3 regions of the Levilactobacillus sp. HBUAS70063 genome follow, and region 3 is predicted to be linked to each of the others. Evidence: predicted binding sites of a transcription regulator. Region 3 holds the regulator's gene; each other region holds the start of a gene.

Region 1 (7,812 bases), on a different contig from region 3:
GCGGCTTATTAGACCAAACTAAATCATCGGCTGAATCCCTGGTGTTTAAGCGTTTCGGTGAAAACGCAACATCAGCAGATACCTAAAAACTGCCGAAACAAAGCGGCTGAGAAAATTTCTCAGCCGCTTTTCGTTTGGTAACATTGTGATGACGTCTGTTTTATAGCCTCTGCCCTTCTTCAGCTCCCTGTCCAAGTGGGGCGCCTTACCGTTCGCCAAATAGGGGTTGGATCGCGGTGGGCGGACCGGGCCAGTATTGGCCTCGACAGCCCACGTCTCAAAACCGTTATCATCCTTTGTAAGAGCGAAATCTTTACCGAACCAATCACGAGACGACAAAAAAGGCTGCACCCTCCGCGTAACCCGACTAGGCATCACGTGGCGCAACCACCCTTGTCTCACTGTCTATGCGTATTTCTTCTTGCCAACGACTCATCAGCGGGGCATCGGCTTCCGTAAAATTTCAGCTTTCTTACGGAGCTGTGCGCGCGTCTGACTCACGAGAATATCCGTGGGATGAACGATTCGCCCGTCCAGCGACCCGCCGAAGCTGGCCACACAGAAGCTGACGAATCCCCAGGCCGATGGTGACCAGTATCCAAAGTACGGCGCCACAGCCACCATGACCACAAAGAAACCAATACTCAGTAAGCCGCTGAAGCCCTGCCGACCAAACCGATTAAAGTAAGGATATTGACGCGTGAACAGATAATCCACTACTAAAATCGCCACCATTGTGCCTAGAGCCACGTGTTTAACAGCCAGTCGATTAATAAAAATTACCGGGCTCATCATTAGCATTAACGTCATCAACAGCCAAAATGAATGAAAACCATATCGCCAGTCATACCGCATTCCGGTCGCCTCTCTTTCAATCAACAATTCCATCTTCATTGACTGAAGTGTAGCATGGGGTTAATAAAAATAGGTTAACTCGTGGTCGCTATGGTAAAGCCAATAGCAATACTAACGCGAAGCCGTTGGACGCGACAGCTTAAAAGCCATTAGCATGCTCAACAGTGCCATGCCACCGGTCACCACCAACACCAGTAAGGCCCACTGCGACCCCACCGCCGTCTTCACGATCGTACTGCCCGACCCGGCTTGACTGGTCGAAATAATCATGGACACCACGGCGGTCCCCATGGCCCCAGCGAACTGCTGAAGCGCGTTCATCAGTGCATTTCCATCGGCCTTGAGATCTTCTCCAAGCTGTTTCAAGCCGGCCGTCATAATATTTCCGAAGGCCATGCCGATCCCAATCATGTAGGCGACGTAAAGCCCCAAGACGGCCAACACGGACAAGTGTCGGGCAAAAACGGTCATGGTAATCAGACTTAGCGTCACGATACTTAGGCCCAATAGAATGGGTTTCTTCGCCCCAAAGCGGTCGAGAATCTGACCGCCAATCGGTGAAAAGGCAGCCCCAATCACGGCGCCGGGCAACACAACTAAGCCGGCAATGAAAGCGGTTTTTTGATCGACTAATTGGAGGTAATTTGGCAGGATAAAGGACAGCCCCAGTGCGGTCGTCTGTAAGAGAAAGAACGCCGCTAAATGCCAGGCAAAGGCCGGATTTTTCACCGTTGCCAGCCTAATCAGGGGATGTTCCACCCGACTGGAACGCACGACAAATCCAATGAGGCCAAGGATACCCACGATCCAAGCGCCGAGAATGGCCCAACTCAACAACGGTTGGCTTCCCAGCGAACTGAATCCGTAGATCAGTCCGGCAAAGGTTGCCACCACGGTCAGTATGCTCAGTAGATCGAAGCGTTCCGGCACCACGGGAGCGACCTGGCGAATCGTTTTGATCCCCACGAAAAACGAGAGAATCAGAAACGGCAGCAACAGCCAGAAGATGTAGCGCCAATTCAGGCTGGTCACCAGGATACCACCGTAAGTCGGACCAATCGCCGGGCCGACCGCCGTAATCAGCGTGCCCACGCCGGTCATCATGCCAATCCGGCTCAGCGGAACTTGCTCCAAGATGATGTTAAACATCAGGGGCAAGGCAATTCCGGTTCCGACAGCCTGAACCGCCCGACCAACCAATAGCCACACGAAGGCCGGGGCCAAGGCATCGATCAGGAGACCGGCAATAAATAATAGATTGGCCGTCACAAAGAGTTGTTTCATTTTGAAGCGGCGTTTCAAGTAGGATGAAACGGGCACGATGCAGGCCACAATGAGGAGATACAGGGTGGTCATCCACTGCACGGTCCCGGTCGTCACACCAAACTGTTTCATCAAAGTGGGGAAGGTAATATTCATTGCGGTTTCAATGATGACCCCACTCAACGACATCAGCCCCGTTGCCAGAACGGCACCAATCACGCGAGGTTCAATTTTCTCTCTGGTCATTAGCCTCTACTCCTTTGTTTTTCCCCAACGGGTGACATTCTCTAAAGCTTGGCGAAAGGCCCGTGCCTCCGTGGCGGTCAAACCCGCGACCATCTTGGCATCCTGTTGTTCCAGGTGCGCCGTTACCAGCGGCACCAAGCGGTTACCCTGAGGGGTTAATTTTAACTGTCGTTTGCGACTGTCCTGGTCCGCGACCACCCGAGTCACCAGGTCGCGTTCCACCATCCGCTTGATTAACATCGACGCGGTGGAACGCTGGACGTGAAATTCGCGTTCCACGTCCACTTGAAAGGTATCGGTCGCCCCCCGCCGGCTTAGAAAGTCAATCACGGACATTTGCATACCGGTGAGGCCATAGGGTCGCGCAAACTCATTCATTTCAAAGTTCATTTGATGCTCGGCATCTCGTAGCCAAGCGCCTAATCTTCTTGCGGGCAAGCCACATCATCTCCCTTTGTTAGTCAGCTAACGATTTTAAGCCAATCATCCCCAAACTTCAAGACCAAGTTTACCGTTCCACACAAAAAATCCGTTTCACCCACGAAACGGCGGTGAAACGGATTTTGATGGCGTTTAAATTAGAGATTGTCGCCCTTGGCCCGAAGCAATTCGCCCAATGCGGGTTGCTGCTTGAGGTCAATGTGGTTTTCCTTGGCGTAGGCGTCCACGGTATCTTGCCCGTAGAGCTTGGCGTCCAGTGGCATGAAGGCCGTCCCAATCGGATCATCGTTCTTAATGACCGCGTTGACCACGATTGGCTTCTTGTTACCCTTGGCCTGTAGGTCCTTAATCTGGTCAAAGACTTGTTCGACTTCGGCGTTGTTCGTGACCGTAAAGCCAATGCCGCCCAAGCCCTCGGCAACCTTAGCCCAATCGGCGTCGGTCAGATCGACCCCGTACAGGTGTTGTTTCGTATCAACCTGTTCGCGGTAAATGAAACCGAAACGTTGGTTGCTAAAGACCACGTTGATGACGGGCAATTCGTAACGGGCTTCCGTAATGATGTCGGGAGCCACCATGGCAAAGCCGCCGTCACCGGAGAACGACCAGGCCTGACCCTCTGGAACACTCAGTGCCCCGGCCATGCCGGCTGGCAAGCCGTAGCCCATCGTGGCAAATAACCCGGACAAGACGAAACGCTGTTGCTTATCCATTGGCAAGCCCCGAACCGACCATTCGGAGACGTTCCCGGTGTCCACTCCATAGGTATCCTTGGGGCCGACCATTGAAGCCACCTTCTTAGTCACGGCCTCGGGCGCTAGGCCATGGCTGTCGTCTGCGGCCAGTTGATCCAACCACTTGTTCCAGTTTTGCTTGTTTACCCGATTGGCCTTCAGCCATTCCGTTTCGGGCAACGTTTCACCCGTCGCAATCATGGCTTGTAGGTAGCTCTTGGCATCGCTAATGACCGCGTAGTCAATCGGTACCATCTTGCCAATATCAAAAGCGTTGTTGTTGACCTGAATAATCTTGATGTTCTTCGGCCAGAATTGAGCGAATGGGAATTCGGACCCCAGGAATAGGATTAAATCGGTGTGTTGTAAGGCTTCAAAGCCGGACTTAGACCCCAACCGGCCAAACGTCCCAATGGCGTTCGGGTGGTCGGTCGGAATCACGCCAGTTGCCGGAACGGTGTTGAGCACGGGGAGGTTGAATTGTTCACTGAATTTCACCAGTTCATCCCGGGCGCCCAGCAATCCTCGACCGGCATAAATCAAGGGGTGCTTAGCCGCCTTCAACAGCTCTAACGTCGCCGTAACGGCCTTCGGATCAATCGTTTGGGTAAAGGTATCGGATACCGTGTTCGGCGTCTTAACCGGCTCGTAATCAATTTCAGTAGCCGATAAGTCTTCTGGAATGATGACGACGGCCGGGCCCTTTTGCCGGTAGGCTTCTCGAATGGCCTGATTGACCACGTAAGGCAACTGTTCCGCGGTAGTTGCCGTCCGGTTATAGACCGCAACGTCGGCGAACATCGGCGTTTCATCCATTTCTTGGAAATAGTTCGTGTTCATCGTGGCCGTGGGGACTTGGCCAACCAAGGCAAGCATGGGCACGTGGTCCATCTTGGCATCGTACAACCCATTGAAAAGATGCGTGGCGCCAGGACCCGCGGAACCAAAGGCCACACCGACCTTACCGGTGTACTTGGCATCGGCGGCTGCGGCTAATGCGCCGACTTCTTCATGACGGACCTGAATATATTGGATCTTATCCTTTTCAAGGTAGAGCCCCTCGACGGTGTGGTTGATGGAACCACCAGGAATACCATACAGGTGGTCGACCCCCCAGGCTTCTAAAACCTTAACTAATGCTTGACCCGCAATCATTTTTGTCATTTAAATCGCGCTCCTTAGTTGGTGGTGTCGTCCAATAGTGGCACCCCAAAATCATTGATTGGTAACATCATAGTCCGTTTTGAAAGCGAATACCAGTATTTTAGCTTACTTTTTGTTAGTGAAATAGCGCACTTGGTAACTTTACCAAACAAACGCCCCGACCTCGCGGCATTCCGGCGCTTAAAGCGCTATCAAAAGATTAGAGAATGGTGAGATGCCACGCGAACTAACAAGCCAATCCTGCCCAAACTAAAAGGAGACCCCCGTTTGGAGATCTCCGTCATACCACTTAAATTCTACCGTATCAAAAAGTTCGACTGTACCACACCAACCGGGGGTCTACCAGAAATGCCGGTGTTTCAGCATCAAGGCGACCCAGACCATGACGCCCAGCGTAATGGCCACCGTAATCAGCCACGAGACCCCACCGTAATTGGTCAGCGGTAATTTCACGTTCATGCCGTAGAAACCGGTGACGATGGTCGGAATCGTCAAAACCAGCGACCAAATCGTCAAGAATTTCATCGTATCGTTCAGGTTATTATTTAAGACGTTGTTAAACGTCCGCGAGATCCGGTCGACAACGTCCGCCTCAATCGCCGTCATTTCGGAAGTCTGGCGGGCTTCAATGACCGCATCGTCCAATCGTTCCTGATTGGTGTCCGAGAGCTGCCGCCCGAACGGCGTATTGCTCAGGTTGACCGCCATCATGGCGTTGTTACGCGTGGCACTGACGAAATAGGCCAGACTCTGTTGCAGGTTGGACAGGGCGATCAAATCCTTGTTGTCCGGCGACTTGTTGAGTTGTTGGTCCAACCGGTTCTGTTCCGCATTAATCTTACGAATCGGACCGATGAACTGGTCAAAGAGAATGAACATCCCCACTAACAACAGCTCGTTGGTATCGTAGATTTGATTTAATTTCAGCCGTTCACTCAGCAACGTATTCACCCAGTGGGTCGTCTTGGTGGTGATGGAAAACACCAGATTTCCCTTCAATAGAAACGTTACCGGGCGCGTGATGTAGCGCTGTGAAACTTGGTCAACCACCACCGGCACGTGCAACACGAACAGTTGGGAATTGAGAAATTCATCGCGGTCATAGTGGGAACGTTCATTTTCATCGGTGATGTACGTGAGAATCTCATCGGTGAGGCCGTACTTAACTTGCAGGTCACGGCGATCGTCTTCGCTCTCGACCATGGTCATGACCCACTTTAAGTCCTGGTCTTTGGCCCCAATCTTTCTTTCAACTATCATGGTCTCTACTCCCTCGCTAAAAACAATGCCTTTAGTTTACCACGTCCCTCAGAAATCCGCCGCAAAAATCACGGAATGTCGTCATTTTCTACCGGAAACGCATGGGAAGCTGGCTCGAGCCTAGGTTCCACAAACGGTAAGGTCACCCGCGTCTGTCAGATTAACGAAAAAAGCCTGGAATTTGCGTTCCAGACTTCCCTCTCATTCTAGTTAGCATTCTCATTCAAGCTGGCGGCATAAGCCGTTTCCTGCTTGATAAGCCGGGCCCGTTCCCTTTGGTTGTACCAAGGAGACACGGTAAAGGCTAACACGTCGTTGACGAGGTAGACGGAACTGTTGATAAACATCGCCAGCGTCGCGGACCCCTGCCGAAACGAAATGAACCACAGCACCATCTGGGCCAAACCGGAAGCAATCCACCAGACGTATTGATTGTTGAAACGTAAGAAACAAATCACGCCGGCCGTCAGACTAATGGCAAAGCTAATCGCATCGACCCAAGGCCGCGGATCGTCCGTAAAGGTGCCAATGCCCCAGCCGGAAACCAGGTAGACGGCGACCGTCGCAAACAACGCCAGCGCCCAGCTCTTACCGTTGAATTTCCGAATTTTAGACGCCATATTGACGTTCCAGCTCGCGCTCAAGAGAACGGGAATATCCAGCGTCACCACGTAGGCCAATTGCTCAAAAATACTCAAGTAGTTCTTGGCCGCGAAGCCGGTGACGATGAAGCAAAAGGCGGACAGCACACCCAGCCAACCGTTAACTGACTTAGCTGCGTTAATCGCCAGAACACACAGCACGCCTAGCGTAGTCCCAATGAACGTCAGAATGGTCAATAACGTTATTTTCTGACCCACTAAGGTCATGACCTGACAGCCTAAACTGAAAAAGAACAGGTAATAGTTCTGTTGCGGCCAGCCCTTGAGTTGGTGAGATAAAAATTGAATATAATGCTTCATGCTAATGCGCTCCCTCATGTTTTGTTAACCACATATAGTATTCTTCTCGCCGGCGAGGTGGCTAATTAGCACAATATATTGTGGTGCTCGTTTTGAACAACAGATTTGATTATAGCACGCCATTTTACGCGTAGCGGTCTAATTTTCAGATTTGTTTCATGCTTGTTCCAGTGCCAGAAAACGATTACACGCCCGGTACGACTCCCGTGAAACAAAAAATGTAACCATTCTAAATTGCACACTTTTGGTGGTTTGGGGGGAACGACTGAATAAAAAAAGACCAGTCGCGAACGACTGATCTAGTTGACCTAATTTAAAGCGGTTTACGATTCGGGGGATTCAGGCGTTAGTTGTGCCGTTGCGGCGGCTAACATCTGCGTTAACTCACCCACAGTCACCTGACTCCCCTCATCTGTGATGGGCGTCTCACTCATGATCTTCGCCGACTTAATCAGCAGATCATGGCACGCGCGCTCTAGGTCCTCGCCACTGGTTGTTAACGACAGTGGCCGAACGCGCCGGTCAGACGTCTGATAGCTTTGCAATACGTAGCCCCGGCGAATCAGTTGTGAGATGCCCCGGGACACTGCGGCCCGCGAAATCCCCCGACTATCGGCAACGGTGGCTGATGTGAGCTTACCAGGATTTTCTAAAATATGGTGCAGAATTGCATATTGATCCACCGAAATCCCCATGGCTCGCTGGAACCGCGTCGCTGATTTCTCCAATTCTCGCTTTAATTCCATGTAAGATTCGAAAAAACTTTCCGCATGTACGACCTTACTCTTTGCCATAGTATTCATCATATCCTTATCTTTACTTACTAACCGGTAGATTGCAAATTTAATCCGAATTTTTTGACAAATTAGTCAGCATCACTTGGTAAG
Region 2 (7,812 bases), on a different contig from region 3:
AAGTTTCTCGCGCTCCATTTTACCAATCACGTCTGGGCGAATCATTTGGCGGAAGTCATGGGGCATCCGGGCACCGATCCCGCGGTTTACCAGGAAGTCGTGGCCTTCGTCCGGCAGATTGGATTGGTCCCGATTCAGTTGCGGAAGGAACATCCCGCCTACATCTTAAATGCCATGCTGGATTCCTTCCTAAGCACGGCGTTGATGCTGTGGGTCGAGGGGGTCGCGGACTTTGAGACCATCGACCGGACCTGGATGATGGCGACCGGCGCGGTGCGGGGACCGTTTGCCGTCTTGGATGAGATTGGGCTGAAGACGGCGTATAAATTAATGCTGGCCGCGAGTGCCGAGCCGGGGCGCGAGGGCCTCGTGATGGTGGCGCACCAGATTAAAGTCGAGATGATTGACCAGCACCATCTAGGTCAGGAGACCGGGGCCGGTTTCTACCGGTATCCGGATCCGGCGTATCTGCAGGCGGGCTTCATCCAGGGAAATTAAAGCTGAGGAGTGGCTAATCCTCTGGGGGAGCCACTTTTTGTGCTATCCGAAGGGAAAAGACGAAAGTCGACTAAAACTAAGGTTATCAGCTAACTCATGACGGTAATTTTAGTCGTATACGGCTCCGTCGTGAAAGCGGACCGGGCCTGAGAGCGGTCTCGGCCTCGCTTTGAGCCGATAGCCCGCGTCTCAAAGACGCCAGTTCCCTAACCGGCTAAAGCTGCCGCTAAGGGAACTCCCACGGCTGAACCCATATTTGGCTCACTCACGGCTACGAGAGTGCTGACCAGCAACCAGCGGCTTAACTCGACGTAACAACTAGTTTGTCGATAAACGTCGGTGTTGCTGATAAACACCATCCCGCCGGAGATCGCTAGGGGTGGAGCCAGCTGTGTCGACGGTGTTAGCTGAGGGCCTTTCTCAGCTTACAGCGTGGGGCGACTTGGGAGACTTGCGGGTTTGGCAAGGCTTCCAAGCGAACCGGAAGCCCGTTTTCCAGGCTGGAGGCGTCCCCCATAGCAGGCGGAACCCCTGGCAGGCGCAGGCACCTGGTTTCACCAGTCTTAATGGACAGAACACCGTCGTTACGGAAATTAACGTGTTAATTCTACTTTTAACCTTCTGGTGACGATCCAATCAAATCGGGGGTGATTGGTCGCCTGGAGGAGTCGTTCATTTGGTTAACGAGTTTGCTAACCCCTCTGGAATCGTTGTTTTTCGGCGAGTGGTCACGGTATGATGGTCGTAGTCAGACGAAGGAGAAGCTTGATATTATGGGAAAACAACCTGCAATTGCCCTGGGAACTTGGGCCTGGGGGGATAACGCATCGAACAAGTATTTTGGAGATACCCTGTCGGCCGAGACGCTAAAGCCGGTGGTGACGGCGGGCATGTCTCGGGGCTTTAACCTCTGGGACACCGCCTACGCTTACGGCAAGGGGACGTCCGAACGCCTGGTGGGCGACCTACTCTCGGCTTATCCGCGGATGGATTATCAGCTGTCCACCAAGTTTACGCCCCGGATGGCCGGCAATGGCCCCCACGAGATGGCCGATATGTTGGCCGGCAGTCTGAAACGACTGCGGACGGATCACGTGGACCTTTACTGGATTCACAACCCGGATGACGTGGAGAAATGGACGCCGGAACTGATTCCGCTGGTCAAGAGCGGTCAGGTCAAACGCGTCGGGGTCTCCAACCACAACTTGGCCCAGATTAAACGAGCCAGCGAGATTTTGGGGACGGCGGGCATTCGGCTCTCGGCCGTTCAGAATCACTTTAGCCTGCTCTACCGGTCGTCCGAACGGGCCGGCATCATTGACTACTGCCATCAGCACCACATCGACTTCTTCGCCTACATGGTGCTGGAACAGGGGGCGCTGGCCGGCCACTACGACGTCGACCATCCCTTACCCGCGGGCAGTGAGCGCGCGAAGGTCTACAACGCCGTCTTGCCTCAGCTCACGCAACTAACGGCGGCCATGCGGGCCATCGGGGCCAAACAAAACGCCTCGGTCGCTGAGGTCGCTACGGCTTACGCACTGGCCAAGGGGACGACGCCCATCATCGGCGTGACCCAGGAAAAGTATATTGCCAGTACGCTACGGTCGGAAAAGGTTAAGCTCACGCCGGCAGAAATCACGCAGTTAGAGACGCTAGCGGCGGCCACCCACGTCGATACCAAGGGATTCTGGGAGGCGCCGATGGTCTAACGCATTGCCGGCACCTTGCCGGAAGTTCCGCCGGCTGTAGGGACTGCCTCCGGCCAAAGGGTGGGTATCCGATTCGCTTGGAAGCCGCAAACTATGCCGTAACCTGTCGTTTTTAGCCAGATTACGGTGTTATCACGGCCGGCGCTCTCCGGCAGGGTAGGTTTATCCCAAAATGTCGATAGTCCCGTCAGCGGTGGTGGATTGCGGCTTTGCGCGTATCAGCAAACGTTTTAAGCACGCCTATTTAAGCCGAGAGTGAAGCCCTAGATGAGCTCAGCCGTGGGATTATCTAAGCGGCAGTAGCCGGTTAGATAATGGCGACTTGAAAACGCTGGTTCTTAGCGGTTTCAAGCGAGTTTCGAGACCGTTCTTTGGCTCGAAACGTCCTCCCCACCGCGTTCCAGCTCATCTGGGGCGAACGGCAAGGCGGCCAGCGTGGACAAAGTTGCCTAAGTCGTTTAATTTCAATGACAAAAAAACCGGCAGCCGGTCGCAATCGTGAAATGGATTGCGGCCGGCTGCCGGTTTTAACTTAGTCGTTATTTACTAGGATCCTCGGGATCATCGGGTTCACCGATATTGTAGTCGCTGTCGTTCATGGCTTCGACGTTCCCCAACAGGTAGCCGTTACCGACCTGGGAGAAGAAGTCGTGGTTAGCCGTGGAAGTGGAAATCCCGTTCATGACCACGGGGTTTACGTCCTCGGCCGTATCAGGGAAGAGGGGATCTTGCCCCAGATTCATCAGCGCTTTGTTGGCGTTGTAGCGAATGAAGGTTAAGACCTGTTCCGTCCAGCCGACTTGGTCGTACAGCGTGTGGGTGTACTTTTCTTCGTTGGCGTAGAGCTTGTAAAGGAAGTCGTACATCCAGTCCTTCATCTGTTGTTGTTCGTTGTCGGTTAGTTCCTTCATGCCAAGCTGGAATTTGTAGCCGATGTAGGTGCCGTGGACGGATTCGTCCCGCAGAATCAGCTTGATGATTTCGGCCACGTTGGCGAGCTTGTTGTGGCCCAGATAGTACAGGGGCGTAAAGAAGCCGGAGTAGAACAGGAACGTTTCCAAGAAGACGCTGGAGATTTTCTTCTTCAGAGGATGTTCGTCATCGTGGTAGAGGTCAAAGATCCGCTTGGTCTTGTTCTGCAGGAATTCTTCGGAGTCGCTCCATTGGAAAATTTCATCGATTTCTTCTGGGGTGTTCAACGTGGAGAAAATCGTGGAGTAACTCTTGGCGTGAACGGATTCCATGAATTGGATGTTGTTGAGCACCGCCGTTTCATGGGGCGTCCGCACGTCCTTACGCAGGGCGGCCATGCCGTCTTGCGATTGGAGGGTATCCAGTAGGGTTAATCCCCCGAAGACGTGGCCCACGACCCATTGATGGTCGGTGTCTAACGTCCGCCAGTCGTCCAAGTCATTGGAGACGGGAATCCGGGTGTCAAGCCAGAATTGTTCCGTTAATTTTTCCCAAGTTGCTTTGTCGATTTCATCAGAAACCGCGTTCCAGTTAATCGCCTTGTAATTTTCTGTTCGTGTCATTGCAGCCACTCCTTTGTCTTTTACTAGGGTTCCACCGGTGTGTTGGCTTAAGCTTACCACACTCGTGGCGAGAACCTTTAAGTAAAGAGCGGGCGACCTCGTGAAATCTACCGGACAACGCCCGTCAAAGGCGACCGGACGGGGGCCCCACTCTCGTTATATTTCGTTTAAAATTGAAGCCTTGTTTTTTTACCGGATCAAAATGAAAATACCGGTGCCAGTAGCATTGATTGAAGTGGAAGCTAGATAACACAGCTTTCACATTGGTTGGCGCCGACTTCGTTGTTGTCATCGGTGAAGGTCCGGACGTAGTAGATTGACTTGATGCCCTTCCGGTAGGCGTAGTTACGCAGGATACTCAGGTCCCGGGTAGTCATCTTGTCGGTCCGACCGTTCTTCCATTCGTACAGGCCGGCGGGAATCGTGGAACGCATGAACAGGGTCAGACTCATCCCCTGATCCACGTGTTTTTGGGCCGCCGCGTAGACGTCGATGACTCGCCGCATGTCGGTGTCGTAGGCCGACTTGTAGTAAGGCATGGTGTCGTTGTCCAGGTAAGGTGCTGGGTAGTAAATCTTCCCAATCTTCTTTTCCTGCCGTTCCTCAATCCGGTTGATAATCGGGTGAAGGCTAGCGGTGGTGTCGTTGATGTAGGAGATGGATCCGTTGGGGGCCACGGCCATCCGGTTCTGGTGATACAGGCCGTCTTGCATGACCGCCTGCTTGAGGTCGGCCCAGTCTTCAGGAGAAGGTAACCAGACGTCCTTGAAGAGGTCTTGGACCTTGGCCGCGGTTGGGCGCCAGTCGTGTTCCGTGTAACGGTCGAAGTAGCTACCATCGGCGTAGGTACTCTTTTCGAAGTTATGGAACGTTTCGTGGCGTTCCTTGGCAATCTCGTTGGAAGCCTTTAATGTCCAATAGTTTAAAAGCATGAAGTAAACGCTGGTGAAGGCGATACTGTCCTTGGACCCGTACATCATGTGGTTCTTGGCGAAGTAGCTGTGGAGCCCCATGGCCCCCAAGCCAATCGTGTGTGCCAGGTGGTTGCCCTTTTGGATGGAAGGCACCACGTCGATGTCGGAGTGGTCGGTGACGAAGGTGAGGGCCCGGACCATCGTTTCAACGGAATGGCCGAAGTCGGGGGACGTCATCAGGTTAACGATGTTCGTGGACCCCAGGTTGCAGGAAATATCGGTGCCCTTTTGAATGTATTCTTGCTTATTGTTAACGGTAGAAGGCGTCTGAACCTGCATGATTTCGGAGCACAGGTTACTCATCACGATGCGCCCGTCGATGGGACTCTCGCGGTTGGCGGTGTCGATGTTGACGATGTACGGGTAGCCGGATTCCTGTTGGAGTTTGCCAATCTCAGTTTCCAGCTCGCGGGCCTTGAGCTTCTTCTTGCGGATGTCGGGGTTGGCGACCAAATTGTCGTATTCCTTAGTGATGTCCACGTAGGCGAACGGCTTGCCGTAGATGCGTTCGACGTCGTAGGGGCTAAAGAGGTACATGTCGGCGTCCTGTTCACAGAGTTCATAGAACTTGTCGGGCACCGTCACCCCGAGTGACAGGGTCTTGAGCCGAATCTTTTCGTCGGCGTTTTCCTTCTTGGCGCTCAGAAAGGCCACGATGTCGGGATGAAAGACGCTGAGGTAGACCACGCCGGCCCCCTGACGTTGTCCCAGTTGGTTGGAGTAGGAGAAGCTGTCTTCGAGAAGCTTCATGACCGGCACCACGCCGGAAGCGGCACCATCGATGTGTTTGATGGGGTCGCCGGCACCCCGGAGGTTGGACAGGCTAATCCCCACGCCACCGCCGATTCGCGAGAGTTGGAGGGCGGAATTAATCGTCCGGCCAATGGTGTTCATATCATCGGTGGACTGAATCAAGAAGCAAGAGACCAGTTCGCCCCGGCGTGCCCGCCCGGCGTTTAAGAAGCTTGGCGTCGCGGGTTGGTAGCGCTGGTGGATGATTTCATCGGCCAGGTCGTGGGCCAGCGTCTGGTCGCCGTCTCCGAAGTCCAGGGCGTTCATGGCCACGCGGTCGATGAAGTTTTCCAGGTAGTAGTCGTTGTCATCGGTCTTTAGCGCGTATTGGGCGTAGAACTTGTAGGCCGCCATGAAGGATTTGAAATGAAAGTTCTGGGCCTTCAGGTAGGCGTAGAGGTCTTCGATAAAGGCAAACGGGTACTGGTCGATCACCTTTTTTTCCACGTAGTTGCCGGCAATCAAGTAGTCGAAGCGCTCGCGCAGAGAGTCAAACGTCTTGGTGTTCGGGATCACATTTTCCTTCAAGAAGGCCTGTAAGGCTTCCTGATCCTTATTCAACGGAATCTGCCCATCCACGGGGATGTTGATCTCGTTGTTCAAGTCGTAGTATGTGACGTCGCCTAAATTCTTTAAACTCATACTCGTCATCTCTTCCTTCTTTTTTAGTGGTGAACTATTTCAGGTCTAGGTTAATCGGTTCAAATAAAAATGGCGGCACCGTGAACCAGCACGGCGTCGCCAAGAGGGGTTGGGGCTTACGAAGTTAACCCGCAATCTTGGTCAATTGATCTGGCCGGAAGCCGTAGAAGGCAGGAATTCCGGATGCTTCAATTACTGGAACGGCTTGGAAGCCATGTTCCTTGAGGTAAGTCACATATTCTGGGTTTTGATTAATGTTCCGTTCTTCGAATTCCACGTTGTGTTCGCTGAGAAAACGCTTCGTCATCTTGCATTGCATGCAATTATTTTTTGAGTAAACTGTTACTTTCATTGTTGCCACATCCCTTAAATTTCAATCTCAATGAGTTAAGTGTACACCAGATATAGAAAATAGCAATCAAAAAAAGCACCACATTTGGTAGTTGGGTTATACAATAACCACCAAATATAGTGCTTTGCGCTTTAAAAGTTTTTTTCCTGTTTTCCGTCAAAAATCTAAGGTAAAATAGACCTAAAAGGTGGCGGAGAATTTGACTAATCACTATTATACACAAAATCCAGATGTTTTACACGAAGAACACCATTGGCCGTTTACCCTCTTAGGCAACGAATTGTTGTTTACCACCGACAACGGGGTCTTCTCCAAGAATCGCGTGGACTACGGGTCACGGACGTTGCTGAACGCGTTTAACGCGGATAAGACGCCGGCTGGGCCGTGGCTGGACCTGGGCACGGGGTACGGTCCCATCGGGCTGGCACTGGCTAAGCAGTGGCCGGAACGGCAGGTCACAATGGTCGATGTCAACGAACTAGCACTGGACCTGGCGCGGCAAAATGCCGTGGCCAATCAGATTGAAAACGTGGAAATCAAGACGTCGGATATTTACGAGCACGTCACGCAGCGTTACGCCGCTATCTTAACGAACCCACCCGTTCGCGCGGGGAAGAAAGTGGTTACGGCCATGTTGACCGGCGCCAAGGACCACCTCTTACCCGGTGGCACGTTAACGGTGGTCTTGCAGAAAAAGCAGGGCGCGCCATCGGCCGAAAAGACCATGCAGGCCACGTTTGGCAATTGCGCCATCATCAAGAAGGATAAGGGTTATTATATCTTAGAGAGCACGTTGCGTTAGTCCCATGAATTGAGAAGGGAGGGGTTCGATGCGTGACACTTCCTATTCACCCTTACAGCGACACTATATGGAAGAAGCCTTGTTTGAAGCCGATCAGGCGGGGCTAATTGGCGAGGTTCCCATCGGCGCGGTGATTGTTCATGACGGAAAGATCGTCGGTCGAGGGCATAATTTACGTGAGCACGCCAACGACGCTACGCTTCACGCGGAGGTGCGGGCGATTGAAGAGGCCTGCGCCACCCTGAAGAGTTGGCGCTTGGAGGATTGCCAGCTCTACGTCACGATTGAACCCTGTCTGATGTGTAGCGGGGCCATCATCAACGCGCGGATTCCGGAGGTCTATTACGGTGCCAGAGACCCCAAGGCCGGTGCCGTCGATAGCCTGTATCAAACGCTGACCGATACGCGGCTCAACCACACCGTCACCGTCCACGAGGGCCTCATGGCTAAGGACGCTGGTGAGCGGATGGTGGCCTTCTTTAAGGCCGCTCGCAAGCGCCAGAAG
Region 3 (7,812 bases):
TGGGTTAGCCGCGATGCCAGCCTCCTACAGCAGGAGCCGTTAAAGACCATTCTGACGTCTTCTGACGTTGCCAAGCAGGTCTTTGACGCCAAACGGACGTACGTGGGCTTGAATCGCTTAGGCCTGACGTTAGCCGGCGTAGACTGCGACCTGTTACTCTGCTCGTATTTGTTGAACACCTACGACAACAGCAACGACCTCGGTCGGGTGGCGATGGAACACGGCTACGAGCAAGTAGCGACCGATGAGGATATTTATGGCAAGGGGGCCAAGCGGGCCATCCCCGAAGATGATGAGGTCTTCTTCAAGCATCTGGCCCGCAAGACCCGCGCGATTGAACAGCTACGGCCAAAATTATTCGAGGGCCTCGATGAAAACGAACAAACCAAGCTCTACCGGGAGATTGAATTGCCGATGAGTTTCGTCTTGGCGCGGATGGAAATCGCCGGGATTACCGTGGACGCCAGTGAGCTGGAGGCCATGGGGAGCAAGTTTACCGAGCAACTCGCCGAGATTGAACAGACCATTTATCAGGAGGCCGGCGAGGAATTTAACATTGGTTCGCCCAAGCAGTTGGGTCACATCTTGTTTGAGAAGATGGGCCTACCAGTGATTAAGAAGACCAAGACCGGCTACTCCACGGCGGTGGGCGTGCTGGAGAAACTGGCGGCCGATGCGCCGATTGCCGAGAACATCCTGCGCTACCGCAAGATTGCCAAGATTCAGTCGACCTATGTGGAGGGCCTGCTCAAGGTGATTCACCCTGAGGATCAGAAGGTCCACACCCGCTACCTGCAAACGTTGACGCAGACGGGCCGGCTATCTTCGGTTGACCCGAACCTGCAAAACATTCCGGTCAGAACTGAAGAGGGCCGGACGATTCGGAAGGCCTTTGTGCCGCGGCACCCGGGCTGGCAGATCTTTTCGTCCGACTACTCGCAGATTGAACTGCGGGTACTGGCCCACATGAGTCACGATGCCAACATGCAAGAAGCCTTTAGAGAGGGCGAGGATATTCACGCGGCCACGGCCCGGCGAATCTTTAAGATGGCCCCCGATGCCGAGGTCACGCCGAACATTCGGCGGCAGGCCAAGGCGGTTAACTTCGGGATTGTTTACGGTATCAGTGACTTCGGGCTGTCCCAGAACATTGGGATTACGCGTAAACAGGCCAAGAACTTTATTGACACCTACTTTGAGGAGTACCCCGGTGTCAAGGCCTATACGGAACGCATGGTGCAACAAGCCCATGAGTTAGGGTACGTGGAGACCATCGCACACCGGCGGCGGTATTTGCCAGACATTAACTCGCGGAACTTCAATCAGCGGTCCTTTGCCGAACGAACCGCGATGAACACGCCCATTCAAGGGAGTGCGGCCGATATTATCAAGATTGCGATGATTCGCATGGAAGCGGCCATCCAAGACCTACAAGCCACGATGCTTCTGCAGGTTCACGATGAGTTGATCTTCGAGGCACCCGCCGAGGAGATTCCAACGTTGGCTAAGCTGGTCCCGAGCGTGATGGATTCCGCCATTGATTTGGAAATCCCGTTGAAGGTTGAGAGTCACTACGGGCCAACCTGGTATGACGCCAAGTAGCTACAAAGGAGAGAGAATGTATGCCAGAATTACCAGAGGTTGAAACCGTTCGGCGGGGCTTAGAGAGTCTCGTGGGCGGTGCGACGATTGACCACGTCGACGTCTTTTATCCCAAGATGGTGCGACCGGACGCCGAGATCTTTACGGCCGACCTGATTGGCCGGAAGATTGAACGGGTCGACCGGCGGGGAAAGTACCTGCTCTTTCGGCTCAGCGGGGACCTGACGCTGGTCTCTCACCTGCGGATGGAGGGCAAGTATGACGTTCAACCCGCGGGAAGCCCGGTGCCTAAACACACCCACGTGATTTTTTATCTCAAGGATCGCCGGGAACTGCGGTACAACGATACCCGGAAATTTGGCCGAATGCGCTTGGTTAAGACCGGCACGGAGGGAATCGAACTGCCATCGCTGGGCAAACTGGGGCCGGAGCCCACGGAAGAAACGTTAACACTGGCGTACATGCAACGCATCTTTGGCAAGTCCCATAAGATTATCAAGCCATTTCTGCTAGACCAGTCGCGCATTGCCGGGTTAGGCAACATTTACGCGGATGAGGTTCTGTGGTTGTCGAAGATTAATCCGCTGACGCCGGTTGACACGTTGACGACCGATCAGCTCGCCACGCTACGAAAGGCCATTATCCAGGAGATTGGGCGCGCAATTGCCGGGCACGGCACCACCGTTCACTCCTTCTCCACGGCCTTTGGCGAGGCGGGGAACTTCCAGAATCAGCTACACGTCTACGGCCACGAGGGGGAACCCTGTGAGCGCTGTGGGACCGAGATTGTGAAGATTAAGGTGGCCCAGCGCGGAACCCACTTCTGTCCGCATTGCCAGCCGTATCCGCCGGAAGCTGTGGAAGAAGGTTTGGCCCATGACTGAGGTGTGGGGCTTGACCGGCGGCATTGCCACGGGAAAATCCACGGTCAGTGTCTGGCTCAGACAGGCCGGTTTGACCATCATCGACGCAGATGTGATTGCCCGTGAGGTGGTTGCCCCGGGAACGCCGGGATTGCGGCAGATTTTGACCACCTTTGGGGCGGACTACCGTCAGGCGGATGGGCAATTGAATCGCCATAAATTGGGCCGGTTGGTCTTTGGTCAACCGACGGAACTCCGTCGGTTGGAAGCCATCACCACGCCCTTAATTCAGGCGGAAATCACCCGTCAGCTGGCTACGTACCGGAAACAAGGCGTGCCGGCCATCATGATCGATGCCCCCACGTTTTACGAGGTGGGTTACTTGATTCATCTGGTGGACCACGTCATGGTCGTGGCCACCACGCCAGCGATTCAACGGCAGCGGTTGATGGCCCGAGACGGCCTCACCCAGGCGGCCGCGCAGGCGCGAATTGACCAGCAATGGCCGATTGAAAAGAAGGTGGCCCGCGCCGATGTCGTGATTGATAACGCGGGAACGATTGCCGAAACGCGCCAACAAGTGGTAAAATGGCTTGACACCACTAATTTAGGCTCGTCGTCGGCGATTAAGTCCGACTGAGCAATTGGTGGGAGCTGACCGTGGTGAACGGTCGACGTGTTGTTAACGTTTAAATCAATCAGAACCAATGAAAAAATGAGGTGACCAAAATGCAGTGTCCGCACTGTCATCATAATGGATCGCGGGTCGTCGATAGTCGACCGACCGACGATGGGCGCGTCATCCGCCGGCGCCGTGAGTGCGAGAGCTGTGGCTTTCGGTTCACAACGTTTGAGCGAGTTGAAGTGACACCGCTGTTGGTAATTAAGAAGAACGGGACGCGTGAGGAATTCAACCGCGAGAAGATTCTACGCGGCATCATCCGCTCGGCGGAGAAACGACCGGTGGGGATGGATGTCATGACTAAGATGGTCGATGACGTCGAGAATAAGATTCGCGCGTTGGGGGTTAATGAGATTTCCAGTCAGCTAATCGGGGAATACGTCATGAACCGGTTGGTTGACGTGGATGAGATTGCCTACATCCGATTTGCCAGTGTTTACCGGCAGTTTAAGGATACCGGCGTCTTCTTCAATGAATTAAAAGACATGATGGATAAGGATAAGGCGAAGGCCAAGGACCGGAACCATCGGCAAAGCGAGGCGAAATAGGGCATGGAGGATTCCTGGCACCAATTGCAGCCGAAAACGGGCTTTTTGGTCCGGCTGGCCGACCGCCTGACCGATCAGAGCTGGCAGACGCTTACGCAACTCTATCAGCCGATTATTGGACCGAGTGCCACGGGGCTCTTTTCGGCCCTTTTTTGGCTACCCGAACGGGAAAGTTATCACCGCCACGCCATCTTACTTGCGGAACTGAGCCTCGACTTAGCCCACCTGTATGCGGCGCGTTTGCGGTTGGAAGCCACGGGGTTATTGACCACGCGAGTGAAGACCGAGGACGACCTGTCGAGCTTTGTCTACGAGCTCCATGCGCCACTGACGCCGCAGGCTTTCTTTAAGGATGACCTGCTGAGCGTTCAGTTGCTGGGTGTCGTGGGCGAAGAGCTTTACCAGGCATTGGTGACGGCGAATACGCCGGTCGCCAAGCCAAGCGAAAATGAACAGAATATTACCAAAAATTTCTTAGACGTGTTTCACGTTGATGGGGATGAGCTGCGAGATATTCCCGCGGTGATTACCCATAATCGCGAAACCTCGTCACCAGCCAGTGGTCCCAATTTATCGGCGGACCAGGTCCAGTTTGATTTTAAACTGCTGGGAGAACTGCTGGAGCGGTCCTTCGTGGATACGCGAGCGGTCAGCAAGTATCGCCAGCTCTTGTTGACGGAGCATGCGACCTATGGCTTAGACGAACCGACGATGGCCCGTTATATTGGTGAGGCCACCGACCTGGCGACCAACGTCTTCAATCCGGAGCAGTTCAAACGCATCGTTGCCCAGGCCTTTGGTTTACAACACCGGCAGGCCTCGGTTGCGCCGGCCACTCCAGCACCGGCCGCGACCGATGTTAAGGGGGCTTCGAGCGCCGAACAAGCGCTGATTAAGGTGGCGGCCAATACGGCACCGGCGGCCTTCCTACAGGGAATTAAGCAAAATACCGGCGGCTTCGTGACGGACGGCGAGCAGCGGATTGTCCGCGACCTAGTGAGCCGGCAATTATTCCCCGAGTCCGTCTTGAATCTGATGATTTATCACGTGCTGGTCGATGAGGATCGGCCCACGTTGAATAAGAACCTGCTGGACACGATTGCTAACGACTGGAGTAAGGCCAAGATTAACACGCCCCAGCTGGCCATCCAGAAGATTCGGGAGCGCCAGCAGGCGGCCACTAAGCCGCGACGCTCGCGCCGGCAGCCGACGGTTAAGGAGACCTTACCGGACTGGGCGAAGAAGCCAGATGGCACGGCGCAAGCCACCACTAAGGCCAAGCTCACGACGGCCCAACAAAAGCAATTGCAGCAGCGGATTGCCCGCTTGGAGAAACGCAGTAAAGGGAAGGAGGACTAGCCAATGGAAGATTTAAGTAAGACCATGCAGCAACTGATGAGTCAGCGGCATTTAAACGATAACTATCGTCAACTCATGGCGAAGGTCTACGATGACCCGACCGTGACTAAGTTCTATCACGACCACCAGCAGGAATTGGCGGAAGACGTGCTCACCCGTTCGGCGGCTAAACTGTATGAGTTTGTCTCGGAACGCGAAAAGCTCGCGAAGGGGGGCACCACGTTTGCCACGGGGTATGAACCGCAACTGATTGTGTCGAATCACCTGATCGACGTGGCCTACGTGCCGACCGCCGACACCTTGGAGAAACAGGCGCAGCAGCAGTTGCGTCAGCGGGTGAAGTCCATCGCGATGCCCAAGAATATTCGTGAGGCCGCGCTGGCTAATTTCGATCAAGACGAGGACCGTGCCGAGGCGTTAATGGCCGCACTGGACTTTATCGACGCCTACGAAGCCAATCCGAAGCGTCGTCACCAGGCACTTTACCTGGCCGGCAGCTTTGGGGTGGGGAAGACCTATCTTTTGGCAGCCGTGGCCAATCAGTTGGCCGCCGATGGGTACACCACCACGTTGGTTCACTTCCCCAGCTTTGCGGTGGAAATGAAGAACGCGATCGCCCAAAACGGCGTGGCGGAAAAACTCGATGCCTTGAAGAAGTCCCCGGTTCTGATGATCGATGATATCGGGGCCGATGCCATGTCGGCCTGGGTCAGAGACGACGTGCTGGGCGTTATCTTAGAATACCGGATGCAAGAGGAACTCCCCACGTTCTTTAGCTCCAACTTCTCCATGGCCCAGCTGGAAAAAGAACACCTGCGGATTTCGACGCGGGGGGATGACGAACCGTTAAAGGCCCAGCGGCTGATGCAACGGATTCGCTTCCTGGCGCGTGAGATTACCATGGTGGGGGCTAATCGGCGACCGCAGTAGGGGCTGCTGGGCGTTCGGAATTTCTGGTAACTTAGCCGATAATTTTTCGGCATCAACGCTTGACAATAATTAGTCGCAAGTGTTTAATAGTCAGTGAAACCACACGAGCTATGACGAAAGACATGGTGTTGGCAGAGACGTTTACAGGAAGAGTTGGCCTTGCTTGGAAGCCGACTTAGCGCCCGCCGACATTACCACTTTCCTAGCTGTCGGGAGGAAATTTCCGGCCGGTCCGTTCCGTTATCGACGATTAGAGTTCACGGGAGTAGTCTCGTGAAAAATATCGGGTGGAACCACGTTAATGACGTCCCCAGTGCCTTCTTTGGCACTGGGGATTTTTTCGTTGGTCAGCCCAAAATCAATAAGGGAGATTGAAAATTATGGCAAGTATTTCACTTAAATTTCCAGACGGCAACGTTAAAGAATTCGCTGCTGGTACCACGCCAGAAGATGTTGCCAAGTCGATTTCAATTAGCTTAGGCAAGAAGGCCGTTGCGGCCAAGTTGGACGGCGAGTTAATCGACAACTTAACCCCCATCGCGCATGACGGGAGCATTGAAATCGTCACGAAGAGCGATGCCGATGGGCTGACGGTTCTGCGGAACACCACCGCCGCCTTAGTTCGGATTGCCTTGAAGAAGGAATTCCCAGCCATTCGCTTGGGTGAAGTTAGCGCCGACGAAGATGGCTTCTACGTGGATACCGACAAGGACGACCAACAAGTTAGCGTCGATGAATTAGACGCCATTGCCGTGATCGTTGAAAAGTTGGTGGGTGACAAGCTCGACATCGAACGGTTGACGGTCAGCAAGGATGACGCCTTAGCCAAGGCCAAGGACGATCCTTACACGACGGCTTTGATCAAGGCCGTTGACGGCGACCAAGTGAACTTCTTAAAGGTTGGCGATCACGAAGTCCTGAGTGACGGTGCCCAATTAGCCAACACGGGTGACGTGAAGAAGTTCAAGTTGCTTTCCGTTGCCGGTGCTTACTGGCAAGGCAAGTCCTCTAACCCGATGCTCCAACGGATTTATGGGACAGCCTTCTACAAGCAAGCCGACCTGGATGCCGACTTGGCTAAGCGTCAAGAAGCCCGTGAACGTGACCACCGGGTTATCGGGAACCAATTAGACTTGTTCTTCGTTGATCCTAAGGTCGGTGCCGGGTTACCTTACTGGATGCCAAATGGGGCCACGATTCGGCGGACGATCGAACGGTACATCATTGACAAGGAAGTGGCCAACGGTTACCAACACGTTTACACGCCAGTTCTGGCCAACCTGGACCTGTACAAGCAATCCGGTCACTGGGCACACTACCGTGAAGACATGTTCCCACCAATGGACATGGGCGATGGCGAACAACTTGAATTGCGGCCAATGAACTGCCCAAGCCACATTCAAATTTACAACCACCACATCCGTTCTTACCGCGAACTGCCATTGCGGATTGCCGAATTAGGGATGATGCACCGTTACGAAAAGTCCGGTGCCCTGAGTGGTTTGCAACGGGTTCGTGAAATGACCTTGAACGATGGTCACACGTTCGTTGCCCCAGAACAAATCCAAGACGAATTCAAGAGTATCCTGGACTTGATGGTCAAGGTTTACCGTGACTTCGATATCAAGGATTACACTTTCCGTTTGAGCTACCGCGATCCGAAGAACACGGAAAAGTACTTTGACGACGATGAAATGTGGAACAACGCGCAAACGATGTTGAAGGGGGCCATGGATGATCTGGGCTTACCTTACGTTGAAGCCGAAGGGGAAGCCGCCTTCTACGGTCCTAAGCTGGACGTCCAAACCAAGACGGCTCTCGGGAACGA

The links. The regulator NrdR, encoded in region 3, represses ribonucleotide reductase genes. The targets are predictions, from matches to a motif close to ACACNATATATNGTGT.
Region 1: a site for NrdR is predicted at 6,994-7,009, ahead of pnuC (nicotinamide riboside transporter PnuC). Genes of this name have one in related genera too.
Region 2: a site for NrdR is predicted at 6,613-6,628, ahead of nrdH (glutaredoxin-like protein NrdH). Genes of this name have one in related genera too.

What each region holds. Positions count from the first base shown of each region.
Region 1 is NZ_JBANSM010000008.1:34-7,845, reverse strand. It holds gene V8I28_RS11545 (hypothetical protein) at 1-12, shown strand, start outside; gene V8I28_RS11540 (hypothetical protein) at 436-810, opposite strand; gene V8I28_RS11535 (MFS transporter) at 967-2,364, opposite strand; gene V8I28_RS11530 (MarR family winged helix-turn-helix transcriptional regulator) at 2,371-2,802, opposite strand; gene spxB (pyruvate oxidase) at 2,943-4,703, opposite strand; gene V8I28_RS11520 (magnesium transporter CorA family protein) at 5,043-5,963, opposite strand; gene pnuC (nicotinamide riboside transporter PnuC) at 6,170-6,925, opposite strand; gene V8I28_RS11510 (MarR family winged helix-turn-helix transcriptional regulator) at 7,249-7,671, opposite strand.
Region 2 is NZ_JBANSM010000004.1:70,165-77,976, forward strand. It holds gene V8I28_RS07175 (3-hydroxyacyl-CoA dehydrogenase) at 1-498, shown strand, start outside; gene V8I28_RS07180 (aldo/keto reductase) at 1,272-2,210, shown strand; gene nrdF (class 1b ribonucleoside-diphosphate reductase subunit beta) at 2,750-3,745, opposite strand; gene nrdE (class 1b ribonucleoside-diphosphate reductase subunit alpha) at 3,988-6,153, opposite strand; gene nrdH (glutaredoxin-like protein NrdH) at 6,278-6,505, opposite strand; gene V8I28_RS07200 (class I SAM-dependent methyltransferase) at 6,705-7,307, shown strand; gene tadA (tRNA adenosine(34) deaminase TadA) at 7,336-7,812, shown strand, end outside.
Region 3 is NZ_JBANSM010000001.1:32,996-40,807, forward strand. It holds gene polA (DNA polymerase I) at 1-1,602, shown strand, start outside; gene mutM (bifunctional DNA-formamidopyrimidine glycosylase/DNA-(apurinic or apyrimidinic site) lyase) at 1,623-2,486, shown strand; gene coaE (dephospho-CoA kinase) at 2,479-3,105, shown strand; gene nrdR (transcriptional regulator NrdR) at 3,195-3,695, shown strand; gene V8I28_RS00260 (replication initiation and membrane attachment family protein) at 3,699-5,054, shown strand; gene dnaI (primosomal protein DnaI) at 5,058-5,984, shown strand; gene thrS (threonine--tRNA ligase) at 6,365-7,812, shown strand, end outside.